Regions from separate parts of the Ensifer canadensis genome, predicted to be linked through region 1. Evidence: riboswitches for the same ligand, from Rfam matches in the RefSeq annotation. Region 1 holds a riboswitch; the other holds the start of a gene.
What was found. A riboswitch is a leader RNA that binds a small molecule or an ion and turns the genes downstream of it on or off. The one in region 1 is predicted to bind cobalamin.

Region 1 (4,190 bases):
TCGCTGCGGGGAACGGAGGCAGTCAAGTTCACCTCCTGTCGGTACGGTCGTCGCTTGGCTTCCGCGATCGCGGATACAGCTCAATGTGCGCCGCAAAGGGGGGGCTGGCCATCCTTATGAAACAACAGGCGACAGAACTTGCCCCACACAGCATCACAGTCAACGGCGTTGCTCCAGGCGCGGTGCGAACCTGCAAAAATGATCACCTACTTCGGGATTTGGCCGCTCTCCAAAGCGCAGTCACAAATATTCCCTTTGGAAGACTTGCCACGCCAGGTGATGTCGCCGGTGCTGTACTATTTTTCGTATCGCCCCTCGCTCGCTTCACTACGGGGCAGCTGCTGTATGTCGATGGTGGCATCACAGCAGGAATCTAAGGGGTCGCACCTATGAAATGGGCAGCAGAATCCCTAACGCTGAACGTGCTGCTGAGGGACCAGCGATGAACTCTTATTCCCTCGGTATCGTACTTGCCTTCATCTCAACCGCTCTCCACTCGCTTTCAATTCTTCCGCTACGATGGATTGGATCCGAGATATCGGCGGTGGACATCGCTTTCTTTCGGTCCCTTTTCTCTATAATTCTTCTCTCAATACTCCACGGGGTGCTCGTTCGGGATCCTTCACCTCTCTCGTTCAACTCCCAGGGGCGTTTCAGAGCCCTCTGCCGGAACACGCTTTTAACATTGTGTGCCTGGTTTTGTCTCGCGACAGCCGTCATGGCGCATGCTTCGCTGACAGGCGCAGTGCCGCAGGACGGGACGGTTCTGCAAGCTGTACCGGAAAACTTTTCGCTGTCTTTCAGCGAGCCGGTGTCACCCCTTGTCCTCTCATTGGTAAAACCTGACGGTCGTTCGGTTGCGCTTCCAGACTTCGTTCTTCGAGACAAGACGCTCGAAATCAAGCCTCCAGCCGGACTTGGCTCCGGCACGTATGTTTTGTCTTGGCGCGTGGTTTCCGAAGACGGTCATCCGGTCTCCGGCTCAATCGTGTTTTCGATTGGCGCACCGAGCAGCGCGCCGCCGGTGGTGGTGGATGCCGTCGATCTGCAGGTTCGTGGCGCCCTCTGGCTGGCAAAGCTGGGGCTTTATGCCGGCTTCTTCTTTGGAGCCGGCGGTGTTTTCGCTCTGAACTTCTTCATACGCGATAGGTCCGCGGCGCGCGGGTTTATCGGCTTCATGATCGTCCTTGGGCTGGTCAGCGTCCTCGCATCGGCGCGTTTTCAAGGTCTCGATGCTCTTGGGGGTGCGCTCGCGCAGATCGCCGACCCGCAAGTCTGGAAGGCAGGGTTCGGGACGAGTTTCGGCAGCACTGTGTCGGTGATGGCGGGCGCGCTCGTCTTGTCTGGTCTCGCATTTTTGTCCTCCAACGCACGCGTTTCAAGCCTGGTTTCCACAACGGCGCTGCTCGGCGATCGCTGTCGCTCGCACTCAGCGGTCACGCCAGTGCGGCTGAGCCGCAATGGCTGATGCGGCCATCGGTGTTTCTGCACGCGGCATCAATCGCGATCTGGATCGGCGCGCTAGTGCCGCTCGGACAGGTATTTCGCATCGATACGGCGACGGCGGCCCCAGCGCTTATCCGATTCTCACGCTTCATTCCTGTTGTCGTGGTGGTTCTGGTCGCAGCGGGCACGGTTCTCGCTATCGTTCAAGTAAGGCATCCATCGGCGCTTCTGCATACCGCATACGGGAACCTCCTTGTCGCCAAACTTGTTCTTATCGCAATCCTGTTCCTGCTCGCGGCAATAAATCGCTGGCGTTTGACGCAACGAGCCGTGGCTGGTGATCAAGATAACACGCGGTACCTGGTCAGAACGATCGCAGCAGAAACACTTCTTGTGCTCCTGGTGCTGGGCGTTGCGGCGACCTGGCGCTTCACTCCGCCCCCCAGAGCGCTTGCCATCGCTGCTGTGCAACCGGCCTCCGTTCATATCCATGCCTCGAAAGCAATGGCGGAGTTGACCGTCACGCCGGGTCGTGCCGGGCCCGTCACAGTGTCAGCCATGATCATGACAGGAGATTTCGGTCCACTCGACGCGAAGGAAGTCACCTTTGTCTTTTCTCAGCCGGCCGCCGGTATCGAGCCGATCCGGCGCAAGGCTGTAAAGCCCGGCGACGGAACATGGCGCGTTAGCGATCTGGTTCTGCCGGTCCCTGGGCAATGGAAGGTACGGCTCGATATTCTGATCAGCGACTTCGAACTGACAAGGCTTGAAGGGACTATCAATCTGAAACCATAGTGGAGGCCAGAAACACTGTCCGTCGCTGATAAAAGACTGGGAGTGCCTGGTCCTCAGCCAGCGAGCGTTGCCTTTCCTATGCCTTGGTGATCGCCATTTCGGCGTTGTGTTTTATACGCCCCAGGCATAGTGATACTTTCAGATGGTTCCGCCTGACCAAGGGATGGCGGATGAAAAGGGAACACGGTGAGGACTACCCATCAGGGGCCGAAACCGAGGCTGCCCCCGCAACTGTAAGCGGTGAGCGACGTCCAACATGCCATTGGCCAAGTAATTGGCTGATAAGGCGGACCGAGCCAAGACCCGTGAGCCAGGAGACCTGCCATCGCTGGGCCACGACATCCGTGGCGACTTTGTTCGGGCCACGCGGCGGGCGTGGTAGAGGGTGTAGTATGCATATCATGGAAGGCTATCTGCCGGCCGCACATGCGGTTGGCTGGGGTGTGGTTTCAGCGCCCTTCGTTATTTACGGGGCCAGGCGCATTGTAACGCTTGTCAGGGAAAAGCCCGAGGTCAAGCTGCTGATGGCAGCCTCTGGCGCCTACGTGTTCGTTCTCTCAGCGTTGAAAATTCCCTCCGTGACCGGAAGCTGCTCGCATCCGACCGGGACTGGTCTGGCAGCGTCGCTTTTCGGGCCGACGGTGACGACCGTGCTCGGCGCGATCGTGCTGTTGTTTCAGGCGCTATTGCTGGCGCATGGCGGACTGACGACGCTGGGAGCCAATATCTTCTCGATGGCCATCGTCGGTCCCTTCGTCGCCTACGGACTGTTCAAGGGTATAACAGGGGCCGGGTTCAGCGGTGCGGTAGCGATCTTTGTTGCAGCAACGCTCGGCGATCTGGCCACCTACGTCACGACCTCCCTGCAATTGGCGTTGGCCTTCCCAGATCCGGTTTCCGGAATGACGGGTGCTGCTGCCAAATTCCTCGGAATTTTTGCGGTTACGCGGGTGCCGCTTGCCATCAGCGAGGGTCTCTTGACCGTGATCGTGTTCAACCTCTTGCAGCGCTATAGCCGCGGTGAACTCAACGCTCTCAATATCTTTTCCGCGAAGGCCTGATCATGCTGAAACGTAACCTTTGGATGCTGCTCGCCGTCATTGCCCTGGCGATCCTGCCGCTCGTCATTCACCACGGCGGAGACGCCGAATTCGGTGGTGCCGATGGTGAGGCCGAAGCCGCGATTACCGAAATTCAGCCGGACTACAAGCCTTGGGCCTCGCCGCTCTGGGAGCCGCCGAGCGGCGAGATCGAAAGCCTGCTGTTTGCTCTTCAGGCGGCGCTGGGTGCCGGACTTGTGGGATTTTACTTCGGGCGCAGGATGTCACCTGCGAAACGCCCGGATAACCAGTAGCTGATGCGCGCCATCGATCGCTGTGCCCAGACAAACCGGTGGCGACACTACGCCGCCGGTGAAAAACTCCTGTTCGCCGTCGGCGTAATGGCAGTGTCGCTCATTTCGGCGGGATGGGCGGGACAAGTCGTAATCCTTATTGCCATGCTCGTTCTGATGAACATCGGCGCTGGTATAGCGTGGGTCGACATCCTGCGCGCGGCACGTGTTCCGTTTCTGTTCATTGCAACGGGCACGCTGGCGCAGCTCGTCTCTGTCACCGTGGTCGGATATGTGCCGACGTTTTCGCTGGTCTCGGTTGAGGGGATCGATAAGGCCTGCTTTGTGGCCTTGAGAAGCGGTACTTGCGTTTCCGCATTGCTCTTCCTGGCCTTGACGACGCCGCTGTCGAGCATTCTTCAGCTGTTGCAGCGTATGGGTCTCAACGCCGAGATTTCGGATATAACGGTCTTCTGCTCGCATCTCTTCTACCTCGCGTGCTCGACCGTGCCCGGCGGATGGAAACCGGACTTGCAGCAAGAGGCTACACCGGTCGTCTGAATTTTATTTCGGTAGAAAGACCGGCTTCGGGCGCTCGGCTGCTGGTGATCGGCGG
Region 2 (4,190 bases), on a different replicon from region 1:
TTGCCCGCGCATTCGAGCCGGGCCTGGCCAATCCCGAGCAGGTCTTTGCAAAATCGATTGCTGCGGTCGAGGCACGGCTGACCTCGCTCAAGGTCCACGATCCACTCGTTGCCGGACGCTTGAAGAACCTGACGGCAGCAGACAGCCGCCGTCAATCGAGTTTTGCAACGCGCCGGCGGCGGCAGGAAGACAGGCTGGCACTGCCGCTCTTCCCGACGACGACGATCGGCTCCTTCCCGCAGACGTCAGAGGTGCGCCAGGCACGATCGCTGCATGCCAAGGGCGAGCTCAGCTATGTCGACTACCTCGCCTACCTGCGCCAGGAGACGGAGAAGGCCGTGCGCTGGCAGGAGGAAATCGGCATCGAGGTGCTGGTGCACGGCGAATTCGAGCGCAACGACATGGTGCAGTATTTCGGCGAGCAGCTCTCCGGCTATGGGTTCACTCAGAGCGGTTGGGTGCAGAGCTACGGCTCGCGCTACGTACGCCCGCCGATCATCTTCGGCGATGTCTCGCGCCCGAACCCGATGACGGTCGATTGGGCAACCTATGCGCAGTCGCTGACGGACAAGCCGATGAAGGGCATGCTCACCGGCCCGGTGACGATGCTGCAATGGTCGTTCGTGCGCGACGACCTGCCCCGGTCGATCGTATGCCGGCAGATCGCACTGGCGCTGCGCGACGAAGTCACCGACCTGGAAACGGCCGGTATCGCCGTGATCCAGATCGACGAACCGGCGCTGCGCGAGGGACTGCCACTGAGACAGGCCGATCGAAAGGCCTATCTCGACTGGGCGGTCGAGTGCTTCCGCATCAGCGCCTCCGGCGTCGGTGACGAAACCCAGATCCACACCCACATGTGCTACTCGGAGTTCAACGACATCATGGCGGCGATTGCGGCAATGGATGCCGATGTCATCTCCATCGAAACCTCGCGCTCGAAGATGGAGCTGCTCGGCGCCTTTATCGATCAGGCCTATCCGAACGAGATCGGCCCCGGCGTCTACGACATCCACTCGCCGCGGGTACCCACTGTCAACGAGATGGTGCATCTGATCGAACAGGCGACCGACGGTCTGACGCCGGCGCAGATCTGGGTCAATCCGGATTGTGGGCTGAAAACAAGGCGGTGGGAGGAAGTTCGCCCGGCGCTCGTCAACATGGTCGCGGCGGCGCAAACGCTGCGCCAATCCTTCACTGCCGGCCGGCAAGAGGCCACAAACGCATGACGGACGATAGCAATATCGAGAAGGCGCCGGGGGAAACCCCGGCGCCCGCCACCTTGATCGACATCGTCTTTCCCGGCGACACCAATCACCACGGCACGCTCTTCGGCCGTGCGGGCCTCGCACTCATGGACCGGACCGCCTTCATCGTCGCCACGCGCCACGGCCGCGTTCCCTTCGTCACCGCCTCCTGCGATCGCGTCGACTTCCGCGGCCCCGCCCACATCGGCCATATCGTCAGCTGCAGCGGCCGCCCGATCCGGGTCGGGCGGCGTTCGATGGTCGTCGAAGTCGATATGATCGCGGAAGATCTGACGGCCGGCACCCGCGATCTGTGCGCCCGCGGCCAGTTCACCATGGTCGCGATGCCGGAGGGCAAGGGCGCCGGCTGGTCGTTGCCTTCTCTCGACACCGATGCGATCGGAGCGCCAAAAGACGATGCCGTGCGCATGGTCGATATCGTCTATCCGGATCAGGCCAACAGCTTCGGCGCCATGTTTGGCGGCGACGCGCTGGCGCAGATGACCAAGGCCGCCTTCGGCGCGGCGACACGGGCGAGCCGCAAGACGACAGTGCTCGCCTCCTGCCAGCGCATCGATTTCAAGCACCGGATCACCGTTGGCTCGATCATCGAGCTTGTCGCCAGGATTGTGCGCACCGGACGGAGCTCGACGACGGTCGATGTCGAATTGTGGTCAGAGGATTTGACGGGAGCGAAACAGACCCTGACTGCCCATGGCGCCTTCATCATGGTGGCAGTCGACGGGGACAATCGTCCTGTTCCCGCCTTCGCGGCTTGAGGATTTCAGCAGAGCTGTCAATGACGGCTCTCCATCCACAGGCTTCGCCGACACTTGTCGTTTACTCCCCGCTATCCACACCCGAAAAAATATTGTCCGCCTCCCAGGTGGCTTCGACATGGAACCTATTGACGCAATTTTCCCGACATATACTATATCTAGTGTTCGAGGTTCTCCCGATTCGCAAGGATTGGGAGCGAAGATGGGAATACGGTGCCGTCGTAGCGATTTCGCTTGGCTAAGCCGTGGCTGCCCCCGCAACTGTAAACGGCGAGCAACTGTCCAGCATTCGGCCACTGAAGCATGATGCTTCGGGAAGGTCCGGACAGAAGCACCGACCCGTGAGCCAGGAGACCTGCCTCGATCGATAAACGTCCACGGGCGGGGTGTCCGGAGAGGTCAGAGGTGTGCATGGGGCAGGATGAAACCTGCCTGATCGTCTCGACGTCTCCCCGGAAGCGCCGTCTTCAACTTCGGGGTGAAGTCATGTCCGCGTCATCGAATTCCTATCATTCGCCAATGAAGAGGCGCGGGAAGCCGCGAATCTGACGAACAACCGCGCCCGGGTCTTCTCGACCCGAGCAAGCGGTCATCCTGCCAGTCCTGCATTTCGCCGGATCGCTTGTGCGTATCCGCATGCCTTTTCATGCCCAGATCCAGCCGACCAAACGAGGAAGAAATGAACGTCACCGTCTACAGCAAGCCCGCCTGCGTCCAGTGCACCGCAACCTATCGCGCGCTCGACCGCCAGGGCGTCAATTACGAGGTGATCGACATTTCGGTCGACCAGGACGCGTTCGAGACGGTCAAGGGCCTTGGCTACATGCAGGTTCCCGTCGTCATCGCCGGTCCGGAGCACTGGGCAGGCTTCCGCCCCGACAAGATCAGCGCACTGTCCTGAAGCCGAGGTACGGCGCGATGGGGCTGATCGTCTATTTTTCCACCCGCTCGGAAAACACCCATCGCTTCGTCGGCAAGCTCGGCCTGCGCGCCAGACGCATTCCCGTCAGCGCGGCCGACGCGCCGCTCGACGTGCACGAACCCTATGTGCTCGTCGTCCCGACCTATTGCGGCGACGACGGCCGGGGCGCCGTGCCCAAACAGGTGATCCGCTTTCTCAACGATGCGGACAACCGCTCCCACATCCGCGGCGTGATTGCCGCGGGCAACAGCAATTTCGGCGCGACCTACGGGATCGCCGGCGACGTGATCTCGGCCAAGTGCCAGGTGCCCTATCTCTACCGGTTCGAACTGTTGGGAACCGATGAGGACGTCGCCAATGTCAAAAACGGGATGGAACGATTTTGGACGTCTCAACACTCGAACGCCCCTTGAAGGCGACGGAATCGGCGCTCGATTACCACGCGCTGAACGCCATGCTGAACCTCTATGACGAGGACGGCCGGATCCAGCTCGACAAGGACCGGTTGGCGGCAAAGCAGTACTTCCTGCAGCACGTCAACCAGAACACCGTGTTCTTCCATAACCTGCGCGAAAAACTCGATTACCTCGTCACCGAGGGCTACTACGAGCAGGAGGTTCTCGACCAGTATTCGTTCAACTTCGTGCGCGACCTGTTCGATCACGCCTATGACAAGAAGTTCCGTTTCCCGACCTTTCTCGGCGCCTTCAAATATTACACCAGCTACACGCTGAAGACCTTCGACGGGAAGCGCTACCTCGAGCGCTACGAGGACCGGGTCTGCATGGTGGCGCTGACGCTGGCGCGCGGCGACGAGGCGCTGGCGCGCGACATGGTCGACGAGATCATCTCCGGTCGCTTCCAACCGGCGACCCCGACCTTCCTCAACGCCGGCAAAAAGCAGCGCGGCGAGCTCGTCTCCTGCTTTCTGCTGAGGGTCGAGGACAACATGGAATCGATCGCGCGCGGCATTAATTCGGCGCTACAATTGTCGAAGCGCGGCGGCGGCGTGGCGCTGTCGCTTACCAACATCCGCGAGGCCGGCGCCCCGATCAAGCAGATCGAAAACCAGTCGTCCGGCATCATTCCCGTGATGAAGCTGCTGGAGGATTCGTTCTCCTACGCCAACCAGCTTGGCGCCCGCCAGGGTGCCGGCGCCGTCTATCTCAACGCCCACCACCCCGACATCATGCGTTTCCTCGACACCAAGCGGGAGAACGCCGACGAGAAGATCCGTATCAA

Region 2: linked by a shared signal. The riboswitch ahead of nrdH (glutaredoxin-like protein NrdH) and the one ahead of J3R84_RS28740 (energy-coupling factor ABC transporter permease) in region 1 are both predicted to bind cobalamin.

The regions. Positions count from the first base shown of each region.
Region 1 covers NZ_CP083372.1:43,749-47,938, reverse strand. The annotation lists gene J3R84_RS28755 (SDR family NAD(P)-dependent oxidoreductase) at 1-377, shown strand, start outside; gene J3R84_RS28750 (copper resistance CopC family protein) at 545-1,468, shown strand; gene J3R84_RS28745 (copper resistance D family protein) at 1,480-2,241, shown strand; cobalamin riboswitch at 2,368-2,582, shown strand; gene J3R84_RS28740 (energy-coupling factor ABC transporter permease) at 2,634-3,302, shown strand; gene J3R84_RS28735 (energy-coupling factor ABC transporter substrate-binding protein) at 3,305-3,595, shown strand; partial or broken gene J3R84_RS28730 (energy-coupling factor transporter transmembrane component T family protein) at 3,599-4,190, shown strand, end outside.
Region 2 covers NZ_CP083371.1:470,723-474,912, reverse strand. The annotation lists gene metE (5-methyltetrahydropteroyltriglutamate--homocysteine S-methyltransferase) at 1-1,229, shown strand, start outside; gene J3R84_RS21815 (acyl-CoA thioesterase) at 1,226-2,026, shown strand; cobalamin riboswitch at 2,178-2,403, shown strand; gene nrdH (glutaredoxin-like protein NrdH) at 2,706-2,927, shown strand; gene nrdI (class Ib ribonucleoside-diphosphate reductase assembly flavoprotein NrdI) at 2,945-3,361, shown strand; gene nrdE (class 1b ribonucleoside-diphosphate reductase subunit alpha) at 3,331-4,190, shown strand, end outside.